3 regions of the Pseudomonas rustica genome follow, and region 2 is predicted to be linked to each of the others. Evidence: predicted binding sites of a transcription regulator. Region 2 holds the regulator's gene; each other region holds the start of a gene.

Region 1 (4,136 bases), 2.9 Mb from region 2:
CAATGACCACGTTGAGGGCGATCGCCGGGTTTCGCTGACGGCGATGCTGCTGGTGACGTACGGCGTCGGCGCGAGCATCGGGCCGTTGCTGGCGGGTGTGTTGATGAAGTTTCTCGGCAGCCAGAGTCTGTATGCGTTTTTCAGCTTCTTTGCGTTGGTGCTGGTGTGGCGAATCCGTCCGAAAGCCGTGACCAATCTGCACCAGGTTGATGACGCGCCGCTGCATCACGTGGCGATGCCGGACAGCATGTCGAGCTCACCGCTGGTGGCAGCGCTGGATCCACGGGTGGATGAACAGGTGGTGCAGGATCAGATGCAGACACCGGTCGAGCCTGAGCCTGAACCGGAAGTGGAGCCTGAATCTGAGACTCCGCCGGAGCCAGTGGTGGAAACAGAGCCGGATGATGGCAGCGATAAACCGACGCCAGACATCAGCGGTGCCAGACCCTGACTCTGACTGCAATATTCACCTGTGGTGAAAACAGATTTAATGATGAATGGATAACCTTGAGGTGAGTGAATTCTTGTGGCGAGGGGATTTATCCCCGTTCGGCTGCGCAGCAGTCGTAAAACCATCCAGCTCGGTTCAACAGGAAAAATGTGCAGTCAGGATTTGGGGCCGCTTCGCAGCCCAGCGGGGATAAATCCCCTCGCCACAAGAACTCACTCACCACAGATTCTTGGTTGAATTCTCTCAGGCACAAAAAAGGGCAGTCCCGCCAAGGACTGCCCTTTTTTTATTTGCCGCTACGAATCACATATCGTCTTTATCGAAACGCCGTGCTTCACGCTGCAACTGATACACAAAGCGCTCAACGTTACGCGCCGCCTGGCCACTGATGTTGTGGAAGCGCAGACCCGCAAAGGTGATGTTGAGTTTTTCTTCGAAATGCAGATAACGCAGTTCAACCGAAGTCGGCTGATTGCCGAACAGCGGCGGGGCGATCAGGCGGTCGTAGACCTGGCCCAGTTGCAGGCGGTCAGTGATGTCGCCTTCAAAGCGCAGCTTGCAACCGGTGGCGGAGATGTCCAGCAGCTTGCCGTTGATCGACGCCTTGAGTTTCTCGCCGCCGAGTTCTACGTTGACCAGATCGGTCAGCTTCAGCGCGGCGCGGAAGGCATTGCGGCGCTGGTGATAAACCACTTCGGTCGGCAGTTCGCCGGTGTAGAAGCGGTCGCCGTCGGCATCGACGATGTCCAGCGTGCCATTGCATTCCCAGGCGATGCGTACGCCTTCATGGAAACCCTCAACCTTGAACGGCTCGCCCGCCAGCAGAAAGCGTTCACCGTCACGTGGCACCATTTCATCGAGGTTAATCGAAGCGGTATCGCGATCGACCTTGATCAAGTAGCTCTGGAAACGCTGGCTGCGCTCGTGAAAGGTGATGATCAGCGGATCATGGCTGTCTTGCAGCTGACGCAGGTTGCTGGAGATTTCCAGAGGTGTGGTGAGCACCTTAGGAGGCTGCGGAGCATCATCCGCGCTGAGGGCGTTGGACACGGTTTATCAATCTCCAGACAAAATATGACGACTAGCCAGCATTTTGCCAGCATGTTTCGCGAGTTGATAGAGCTGGCGCATCAACGACTCATGCCTGGCTGAGCGGACGCGGCATCGCGGGTTTGGCAAACGTGCCGCTGGCGTCATACAACGCTGGCGCTTCGCCCCCGGTGAGGATCTTCAGTTGATTGCTGGTCGCGGCCTGTTGCATGAGGATCGACTGGCCGTTTTTGACGTTGGCCGCCTGACATTGGGCGATGAGATCGGTCAGGGCATCGCCCTGGGTCAGCAGCTGCTGGCCAACGCTCGATTGCGCGGCCAGTTGCTCAAGACCTTGACGGTCTGGCGTCAGGTTGAGGCTGACGAGGATTTCGCTGCGCTTGCGGCCATGCTGTTCAAGCAGAATGATCAGTGCCTGTTTGGTTGCCAGAATCTCTTCGAGCAGGGGCATGTCGCGACCGTGCAAAGCGAGGGACTCGGTTTGCAATAACTCCAGCAATTGTTGAGCTGGAGCAAAGTCGTCGTTGATCAGTTGCAATAAATTAGTGTCGTGCATGGCTGGCCTTGGGTTTTAAGCGTCCAAAAGCCTCGCGCTGGCAAAAGCCTAGCGCTGGGCTTCGAAGTTGAGCAGTTTGCTGGCTACACGGTTGCTGTCGACTTTATAGCTGCCATCGGCAATCGCGGCTTTCAACTCGGCCACACGGGCTTTGTCGACAGCAGGCTGATCGCGCAGCTTGTCAGTGACCTTCTGCAACTGTTGAGCCTCATTGCTGAGGTGTACCGATTCCCCGCTTTTAGCGGTACTGGCCGTTTCGGCCTGGGTATTCAGCGGCGCGGAAGTGCCGTTTTCGGCGGTTTCCTTAGGCGCGCTGGTACGTGTACTGCCTGTCAGTGACGAGGAGCTGTTCAAACGGCTGAAATCGATGACCATGATAAAAACCTCTGGGAATTTGGACGCTTGCCATGTTTTCGGCCATCTCCTGGAAAACTTTAGGCACATTTAGCAATGAAAGCTGCATGCACCCGCGCGCGTCCTGCTGCGGCACAGTTTAGGGAACAGCCATGGCCAGCGCCAGTTTTCTCCTCGGTGTTTACATGGAAACTTCCACCTGTCCCGGCGCGATGATTTGCGCCTTGATCACCCGTTGCGAATTGAGGTTTTTCACTCGGATCTGTTCTTTCAGTCCGCCGTTGGACAGGGCTTCACCGGGCATGCGCACGGCGAGTGTGCCGCTGCGCGCGGTGATGACCACTTGATCACCTTTGCGCACGACTTCGGCCTGCTCCAGGTGGACTTGGGTAATCACCTGATCGGCGACCGTTGGTCGGGTCAATTTTTGCCCGATCGCTTCGTCTACCGAGGTTAGAAAACCTTGATTGATCTGACTGACATCGCGCTCGCGCAACGTCACGTCCTGAGGTTCGATAATCCCGGCGCGTCTGAGCGCTCGGGTGGTGGTGACAATCTCGCGAAACAGGCGGACTTGAGCGGGTACGAACACCGTCCAGGGCGAACTGCCTTCACAGCGAACCTTGACCGTCACCCGGCCCAAAGGACGGGGGGTGTTCTCCAGCGACGCTGTCAATTCCTTGTCGCACATCGGCATGCGCATACGCGGATCGAGCTGCTTGACTTCGATCTCGTAGCGGCCTTCGGTTTGACTGGTTGCCAAATAGTCTTCTACGGTGAACTCAAGAAAGCCCTGAGTGACGCCGATAAGCATGTCAGGCAAGGTAACCGAATCCGCAATGGCAGGGCTGCCAGCGAGCAAACAGCAGGCGGCAGACACCGCGCAAAGCCCTTTGCGAAGGGGAGAGGTCAGGTGTCGGAAAACTGTCGTTTGAGCGTTCATACGAGTTAAAAAGCAAGCGCCGTGCCGTTTAGCAATGAATGTGCGTCGCAACAACACTTGGCGTTGAGGTAGGAGTCTGGGCATGGCTGGTGTAATGGATTCGGTAAACCAGCGCACGCAACTGGTGGGGCAGAATCGCCTGGAGCTGTTGTTGTTCCGTCTCGACGGTCAGCAGCTCTACGGAATCAACGTGTTCAAGGTGCGGGAAGTGCTGCAATGCCCGTCGCTGACGTTGATGCCCAAGTCCAGTCCTGTCGTGTGCGGGGTGGCAAATATCCGGGGGGCGACCATTCCGATCCTTGATCTGGCGATGGCGACCGGCTCCGGCGCGTTGAAAGACAAGAACAACCCGTTCGTGATCATCACGGAGTACAACACCAAGACCCAGGGTTTCCTGGTGCGCTCGGTGGAGCGCATCGTCAACATGAACTGGGAAGAGATTCATCCGCCGCCCAAGGGCACGGGTCGCGATCATTACCTGACCGCTGTGACTCGGGTGGACAATCAGTTAGTCGAAATCATCGACGTCGAGAAAGTGCTGGCGGAAGTTGCGCCGACGCCGGAAGCGATTTCGGTGGGCGTGGTCGATGTCGAGACCCAGACCAAAGCGTTGTCGCTGCGGGTGCTGACGGTCGATGACTCGTCGGTGGCGCGCAAGCAGGTGTCGCGTTGTCTGCAAACGGTCGGCGTCGAAGTGGTGGCGCTGAACGACGGCAAACAGGCGCTGGATTACCTGCGCAAACTGGTCGATGAGGGCAAGAAGCCGGAAGAAGAGTTCCTGA
Region 2 (4,136 bases):
TGCTCGGACAGTTGCTCAAGAATCTCGCCGGCCTCAACCAGGAAATCCTGAAGGATCTCTTCATCGGCGCCGAAGCTCATTAATGGGGTGCTCCTAACAGGTCTAAAAACCTAAACTCAAAATCCAAGGCTGGATAACAAATCGTCCACATCGTCCTGACCGGACACAACGTCTTCTCGTTTATCGGCATGAATCTGCGGACCTTCACCCTGCGAGAGATGTTTTTGTGGATCTTTTTCTGCAAGCATCGCGGCGCGGTCATGTTCGATGCCCGCAAAGCGGTCCACCTGACTGGCCATGAGTACGAGTTTGAGCAAATTGCTTTCGACTTCGGTGACCAGTTGGGTCACGCGTTTGATCACCTGACCGGTGAGGTCCTGGTAATCCTGGGCCAGCAAAATGTCGTTGAGATTGCTCGACACCGCACGGTTGCCCGTGTGGCTGCGTGACAGAAAACCGTCGACCCGGCGCGCCAGTTCGCGGAACTCTTCAGCCCCGACTTCGCGGCGCATGAAACGGCCCCAATCCGTGCTCAGAGCCTGGGCTTCTTCAGCCAGACCATTGACCACCGGCGTGGCGCTTTCCACCAGATCCATGGTGCGGTTGGCCGCAGCTTCCGTCAGCTTGACCACATAGCCCAGACGTTCGGTGGCGTCGGTGATTTGCGACACTTCCTCGGCCTGCGGCATGTGCGGATCGATCTGGAAATTGACGATCGCACTGTGCAGTTCGCGTGTGAGCTTGCCCACTTCCTGATACAGGCCGCGGTCACGGGTCTGATTGAGCTCATGGATCAGTTGCACAGCGTCGCCGAACTTGCCTTTTTCAAGGCTCTCGACCAGTTCGACCGCGTGTTTTTTCAGGGTCGATTCGAAATCGCCCTGTGAAAATTCTTTATGCTCCATAGCTCCCCCGCGCGTTCATCAGCCGATGCGTTCGAAAATCTTCTCGATTTTGTCTTTCAGCGCCTGAGCCGTGAAAGGTTTGACGACGTAGCCGTTCACACCGGCCTGAGCGGCTTCGATGATCTGCTCGCGCTTGGCTTCAGCAGTCACCATCAATACCGGCAGGTGCTTGAGCTTTTCATCGGCACGCACGTGACGCAGCAGGTCGATACCGGTCATGCCCGGCATGTTCCAGTCCGTTACCAGAAAGTCGATGCTTCCGCTGTTGAGCACTGGAATGGCAGTGGTGCCATCGTCAGCCTCGACGGTGTTGGTGAACCCAAGATCACGCAGCAGGTTCTTGATGATCCGCCGCATCGTTGAGAAGTCATCAACGATGAGGATTTTCATGTCTTTGTTCAATTCGACCTCCAAGCAGTCTTAAACGCGCCCAGCACCTGGACGCGCCACTTCAATCAATCGGCGCAGCACTCGAAGACTGTCTGGAGCACAACAGAGCAAGACCGGTGCCGTTCATCACCGCACCAGCCTCGTTCGCAGTGTCCCCACACTGCCTTCAGCGCGCTCGCCACTCCCCCAAACGCCCCCGCAAACGGGCCGCGCACTGGCTGTGTAACTGGCTGACCCGCGATTCACTGACGCCAAGGACTTCACCGATTTCCTTGAGGTTCAGCTCTTCGTCGTAGTACAGCGCCAACACCAGTCGCTCACGCTCCGGCAAATTGGCAATCGCGTCCGCCAGCGCCGCCTGGAAGCGTTCATCTTCCAGATCGCGTGACGGCTCAAGATGAGCACTCGCGCCATCCTCGTGCAGCCCTTCGTGTTCGCCGTCCTGCAACAGATCGTCGAAACTGAACAGGCGACTGCCCAAGGTGTCATTCAAAATCCCGTAGTAATCGTCGAGACTCAATTGGAGTTCGGCCGCAACTTCGTGATCTTTAGCATCACGGCCGGTTTTAGCTTCAATTGAGCGAATTGCGTCGCTGACCATCCGGGTATTGCGGTGAACCGAGCGTGGCGCCCAATCCCCTTTGCGCACTTCGTCGAGCATCGCGCCGCGGATTCGAATGCCCGCGTACGTTTCGAAACTGGCGCCTTTGCTGGCGTCGTATTTGGTCGAGACTTCAAGCAGGCCGATCATCCCGGCCTGGATCAGGTCTTCAACCTGCACACTTGCCGGCAACCGCGCCAGCAAGTGATAGGCAATGCGTTTGACCAGCGGCGCGTAACGCTCGATCAGTTCGTACTGAGCGTCGCGTGCCGACTTCTTGTAGTAATTCATACCGCTAGCGGTCATAGCACGGGCCCTGCCGTTTGCTGCACGAGGCGCTCGACAAAAAACTCAAGGTGGCCGCGCGGGTTGGCGGGCAGCGGCCAGGTGTCGACCTTTTGCGCGATGGCCTTGAACGCCAGCGCGCACTTGGAACGCGGGAAGGCTTCATAGACAGCGCGCTGCTTCTGCACCGCTTTGCGCACGCTTTCGTCGTAAGGGACGGCGCCGACGTATTGTAAGGCGACGTCGAGGAAGCGATCCGTGACCTTGGTCAACTTGGCGAACAGGTTGCGACCTTCTTGCGGGCTCTGCGCCATGTTGGCGAGGACGCGGAAGCGGTTCATGCCGTAATCGCGGTTGAGCAGTTTGATCAGTGCGTAAGCGTCAGTGATCGAGGTCGGCTCATCGCAGACCACCAGCAACACTTCCTGCGCTGCGCGAACGAAACTGACTACCGAGTCACCAATACCTGCAGCGGTGTCGATCACCAGAACGTCGAGATTGTCGCCGATGTCACTGAAGGCCTGAATCAGGCCGGCGTGTTGCGCCGGGCTCAGATGAACCATGCTCTGCGTGCCGGACGCGGCCGGTACGATGCGGATCCCGCCGGGACCCTGCAACAGTACGTCGCGCAGCTCACAGCGGCCTTCAATGACATCGGCCAGAGTGCGTTTGGGTGTCAGGCCCAGCAGAACGTCGACGTTCGCCAGTCCCAGATCGGCGTCCAGCAGCATGACCCGACGGCCAAGCTCTGCCAGCGCCAGAGACAAGTTCACTGACACGTTAGTTTTGCCGACGCCACCTTTGCCGCCGGTCACCGCGATCACCTGTACGGGATGCATGCTGCCCATGTTATTTCTTTACCTTGTCTTGCATAGACGGAGGCCACATTACTGGCTGCGCGTTCACAAACGGAACAATGCATGGCAGACCATCGATGTAGGTACAAAAACTGTTCATGAATACCTCAGCCTACCTGCTTGGTGGGGCTGTGGTAGATATCAGCGAACATGTCAGCCATGGCTTCTTCGCTGGGTTCTTCCTGCATTTGCACGCTGACGGCGCGGCTGACCAGTTGATGACGACGCGGCAGATGCAAATCATCCGGAATCCGTGGGCCATCGGTCAGGTACGCGACCGGCAATTCATGACTGATCGCCAGGCTTAACACTTCGCCAAGGCTGGCCGTTTCATCCAGTTTAGTCAGGATGCACCCGGCGAGCCCGCAACGCTTGTAACTGTGATAAGCGGCGGTTAGAACCTGTTTCTGGCTGGTGGTTGCCAAGACCAGATAATTTTTTGAACGGATGCCACGCCCGGCGAGGCTTTCGAGCTGCATGCGCAGGGCCGGATCGCTGGCTTGCAGGCCGGCGGTATCGATCAGCACCACGCGTTTGCGCAGCAATGGATCCAGCGCCTGCACCAGCGACTGGCCCGGATCAACGTGGGTCACCGGCACATTGAGAATGCGGCCCAGGGTCTTCAGTTGTTCCTGCGCGCCGATGCGGAAGCTGTCCATGCTCACCAGCGCAACATTCTGCGCGCCGTATTTCAGCACATAACGTGCGGCCAGTTTCGCCAGCGTGGTGGTCTTGCCCATGCCGGCAGGGCCGACCATGGCGATCACACCGCCCTCTTCCAGCGGCTCGACTTCCGGCACGGCAATCATTCGCGCCAGATGCGCGAGCAGCATGCGCCAGGCCTGACGCGGCTCTTCGATATCGCTGATCATCGACAGCAGATCACGCGACAGCGGGCCAGACAGACCGATGCGTTGCAGACGGCGATACAGATTGGCTTGCGCCGGACGGCTGCCCTGCAGTTGATTCCAGGCCAGTGTGCCGAGCTGCACTTCCATCAGCTCGCGCAGGCTGTTCAATTCAAAACGCATCGAATCCAGGGCGCGTGGATCGACGCCGCCGGAGGACTGCGCCGGTGCCGGGGCTGGACGCGCTGGC
Region 3 (4,136 bases), 1.1 Mb from region 2:
GTTCGCATGACAGGTTCTCGAGTCGAGTGGCGGTCAAAAAAGAACGTATTTTGACCGGTTTTTCCTGCCTGGCTTCAACGGAGTGTTTCCAGTTGCTACAAGACCGGAACGCCTCGCTTCCTGTAGGTGCTGCCGAAGGCTGCGATCTTTTGATGCCCCTTAAAAGCCAAATCACAAGATCGCAGCCTGCGGCAGCTCCTACAGGGGTGTCACTTTGGTGGTTCAGCTGACTTTAAAGCGCCCCATGATCGCACTCACCCGGCTGTTAGCCTCCAGCAATTGCTGGGTATTCAACTCGCTGGCCTGGCCGCTGTGTACCAGTTCCTCAACCATATGGCGGATTTGCACCATGCTGCGGTTGATCTCTTCGGTTACGGCGCTTTGCTGTTCGGCGGCGGTGGCGATTTGCGTGCTGAGGCTGTTGATGTGGCTGACCGAACCGGCCATCTCATCCAGACCGGTGTTGACCCGCGCCGTGGCGTCGGCCGCCGACTGGCAACTGGCCTGGGTGTTTTCCATCGCCGCCACCGACGAGCTCACGCCTTGTGTAAGGCGGGTCAACATTTCGTTGATTTCCGAGGTGCTGGCCTGAGTGCGAGCGGCGAGGGCGCGGACTTCGTCAGCCACCACGGCAAAACCACGACCCTGTTCCCCGGCGCGAGCGGCCTCGATCGCAGCGTTAAGCGCCAACAGGTTGGTCTGGCCGGCAATCGCGCCAATCACCCCAAGAATCTCGGTGATGCGTTGAGCGTCCTGCTGCATGTTTTCAACTTTGTGGGTAGCGCTGGCTACTTCGTCGATCAGCGCTACAACGCTGTTGGTCGCTTCACCGACCACCACCCGCGAGCGGTCGGCGTTTTCGTTGGCTTTTTGGGTGAACGCGGCGGTTTCAGCGGCATTTTGCGCGACGCTTTCTGCGGTCGAGCTCATTTCGGTGATCGCGGTAACCGTCTGATCGGTTTCCGAGGCATGGCGCAACAGAATCTGACTGGTGTGCGCCGAGGTGCGTTGCAGGTTGTCGAGGCTCGAGGCCATGGCACCGGTGGCGTGGGTCACTTCGCCGATCATGTTTTGCAGATACGCGATAAACGTGTTGATCGAATGGCCGATCGCGCCGAGTTCATCTTCGGCGCGAATGGTGATGCGCTTGGTCAGGTCGGCATCGCCGCTGGAAAGCAAATCAATGTTGGCCTTCAACGCTTTCATGCGCGAGATCAACTGCCGAATCGCGTAGACCTGCAGCAGCACCAACAGAATCACCAACGGAATCTGCAACAGGCTCAAGGTGCTGAGCACGTCATCACGCTGGGCGGTAAGCATTTTGGTCGGCAGGGCGGTGGCGAGGAACCACGGCGTGCCTTCGATCGGACGCATAAAGAAGGTGCTGTCCTGACCGTTGTTGTCGAACTCGATGCGTTGCGATTGCTCGCGGTTTTGCAGACCAGCGTTGACCTGCTTGGCGAACGGCAGGTTGCCCGCCAGCTCGCTGATGTTCTTCAGCACGATCGGGCCGCTGATTCGCGAGCTGTTGCTGATGATCTTGCCGTCTGCCTCGACGATGAGCATTTCGGCGTTGAGGTCTTTTTCCTTGCGCGCCACCAGATCATTGAAAAAGCCGAGGGTCACGTCGATGGTCGACACGCCCCACGCTACGCCGTTTTTCTGGATGGCCATGGCGCAATTGGTGCGCGGTTCGGCACTGGCGTCGTCTTTATAGGCAGCGGCCCAGGCGCACTGGCCGCGCGGGGTTTGCATGCCGCCCTTGTACCAGCTCTGGTCGTAGTAATTGGGCGCGGCGTCGCTGTTCCAGAAGGTGTTTACCGCCAGTTTTCCCGAGGCGTCGCGGTGCCAGAAAGTGCTGAACTTGTTGCGTCCGGCTTCACGTTGGCCGGGCAGCGGCCAGATACCGCCGCCGAAGACTTTCAATTCGCCGTACTGGTCAACCAGCCCCGGCAACACGGTGTCGATTGCCGCGCTGTCGAGTAGTGGGATGGTTTGAGTGATGCTGCGTTGCTGTGCCTGAACCTTGTTCAATTCGCCCTGAATCTGTTCAGCAACTTCGGCAATGCGATTGAGCACGACTTGCTCTTCGGTGTGCCGCAGTTTGGGCGCAACCAGTTGGCTGATACCGACCACGGTCAGCACTGACAACAGCAGGATGAACAGAACCAGAAACAGCGTGTAGCGAGCCTGAATGGTGCGGAATGCGGGCATGGAAACCGGTCCTTGAGCTGCGATTGTCGTTATGGCGCGGGGATTCGAAACAGTGCGGGTATCCCTACGTATCGTCGCGGCAAAGGGAAGCTTTAGGTACTTTCGTACTGGATTTCGAATTGTCGATAAAAGGCACGTATCGGCATTGATACATTCAAACTAACCAGCCTGTTCATTAGTACTGTAAATCTATTCTCGGCGCTTTAACAGTATCGCTGTAAGCCTTTATTTAGGTGGCTTTGCAGATTTGTATCTGAAATGTACGAAATGTGTAAAAAGACCATAAATAAGTTGGAGTCACTGGTGTGCCGGCCGATACTCTCGGGCATACAAGTCGCTCAACAAGGACATTTCATGGCCGTTTTTCAAGGAGTTTTCGCATGACTATCGGCATTACCGGTACCTGGCAGAGCAAGGCCGGCATTCTGGTTCGCGACACGGGTGCGAAGAAACAAGTGGCTCAGAGCGTCAAGGTGCAGCAGATGCTCACTTTGGTCGGCAACGATCCCAACGCTTTGAATGTGGCCGAAATGGACAAGCAAGGCCTGCGCAAACAGATCAAGGGTTTTGACCCGGCCAACGTGTCGGTCAAGCAATTGGGCAACCTGAGTGAGTTCTTGCGTGGCCGGGGACTGATTTCTGAAGTCACCTCCATCACACTGCTCAATGCTGGCGATAAGTTCGACCGTTTCGGCGTGCAGAAAGACCCTGACGCGCGCTTCAATGCGCTGGAGTATTTCGCGACCCAACTGGACACCATCCAGAGCAACAGCCTTAATGGCAATTTCTACGGGAAGAGCTTGATCCCCGAATTCAAGAAAGCCATCTACGTGCTGCAGAATCTGAAGACCTATGGTGACGGTAACGCCCCTTTGCCGCCTTCGGACAAGGGTGTTAAAGCCAAGGCCTAAACGCCGCAATCCTGTGGTCTGCTGAGTTTTCATCAGACCACAGGTCATCGCTCCCGCTAACGATCAATCTGTGTGGCTGCCTGCGTTTGCGTCAATTCGTGCAAGCGTTGCATGTGCGGACAGTGGAGATGCAGCGTCCGCTGACACATTCCCCGATGAAACAACGCCAACCATCCCTCGTAGTTGCCGTGCCCCGGCGCCAGTCCCGTAAAGACAAAACCGATATCGGCGAGCCGGCTCAGATCCACGGCAAAGTGCCTGGACAGTCTGAGCTTTATCGACACCAGCCAATGCGCTGGCAACTCTCGCAACTGCCTGATCAAGCCCGGATCGATCTTTTTCACGAGCATGTCGTAACGGTTCGCCTGCTTTTCCAGTTGAACCGGTACGCCGCTCCAGCGAGGCGTTTGATCATGGACACCGAACACGTTGCTGAGGTGGAGCATGAATGCCGCGCAACGGGTGGGCCAGCGTTGGCTCGGCAACGGTTGTTGATAGCCTGGAATGACCCGGCAACCAATGACAATCGATTCCGGCGTGCTGGCGCCGAACGGCGAGGGTACGTAGTCCGGCAGCAGCCCGGTGTTATGAAAGCCAAGGCTGGCGGCCATCCGCTGCGTGTAGGGGTGATGGGTGACTTGCTTGATCGTGACATTGCGACACCCCAACGCCTGCGCATGAGTCAGTAACTGCTCGCCCAGACGCGTGGCGATTTGTTGGCCACGGGTTTGCGGGTGGACGACGCTCAGCGCCAGTTCGGCGCTGTGCGAGGCGGTTTCGCGAAACAGTGTGGCGTGGCCGAGGATCTGTTCATCGACTTCGGCAACCAGCGAATGCCATCGATGATCCGCGTGGTTCTGGCTAATCATGTGCGGCAGGTACACATGCGGTTGCACATAGTGATCACCGTAGACCTGCCTGAACAGTTGGCTGACCGCCGTTGCGTCGGAATTGCGGTAGTTGCGTAAAATCAGTGTTTCCATCACGTAAGCCCCGCAGCAGGGGGCGAGT

The links. The regulator FliA, encoded in region 2, starts transcription of late flagellar genes. The targets are predictions, from matches to a motif close to CTAAAGTTTNNNNNNNNNNNGCCGNTAA.
Region 1: a site for FliA is predicted at 2,468-2,495, ahead of flgM (flagellar biosynthesis anti-sigma factor FlgM). Genes of this name have one in related genera too.
Region 3: a site for FliA is predicted at 2,283-2,310, ahead of ACP3TY_RS12545 (methyl-accepting chemotaxis protein). Genes of this name have one in related genera too.

Annotation. Positions count from the first base shown of each region.
Region 1 is NZ_CP188200.1:900,487-904,622, forward strand. Features, by position in the region: gene ACP3TY_RS04285 (MFS transporter) at 1-451, shown strand, start outside; gene ACP3TY_RS04290 (flagellar brake protein) at 755-1,501, opposite strand; gene ACP3TY_RS04295 (flagella synthesis protein FlgN) at 1,590-2,057, opposite strand; gene flgM (flagellar biosynthesis anti-sigma factor FlgM) at 2,106-2,432, opposite strand; gene flgA (flagellar basal body P-ring formation chaperone FlgA) at 2,593-3,354, opposite strand; gene ACP3TY_RS04310 (chemotaxis protein CheV) at 3,437-4,136, shown strand, end outside.
Region 2 is NZ_CP188200.1:3,829,368-3,833,503, forward strand. Features, by position in the region: gene ACP3TY_RS17330 (chemotaxis protein CheA) at 1-80, opposite strand, end outside; gene ACP3TY_RS17335 (protein phosphatase CheZ) at 117-905, opposite strand; gene ACP3TY_RS17340 (chemotaxis response regulator CheY) at 924-1,295, opposite strand; gene fliA (RNA polymerase sigma factor FliA) at 1,462-2,202, opposite strand; gene fleN (flagellar synthesis regulator FleN) at 2,199-3,029, opposite strand; gene flhF (flagellar biosynthesis protein FlhF) at 3,146-4,136, opposite strand, start outside.
Region 3 is NZ_CP188200.1:2,756,210-2,760,345, reverse strand. Features, by position in the region: gene ACP3TY_RS12550 (DUF411 domain-containing protein) at 1-8, opposite strand, end outside; gene ACP3TY_RS12545 (methyl-accepting chemotaxis protein) at 223-2,214, opposite strand; gene ACP3TY_RS12540 (hypothetical protein) at 2,595-3,125, shown strand; gene ACP3TY_RS12535 (GNAT family N-acetyltransferase) at 3,182-4,108, opposite strand; partial or broken gene ACP3TY_RS12530 (phenylacetate--CoA ligase family protein) at 4,108-4,136, opposite strand, start outside.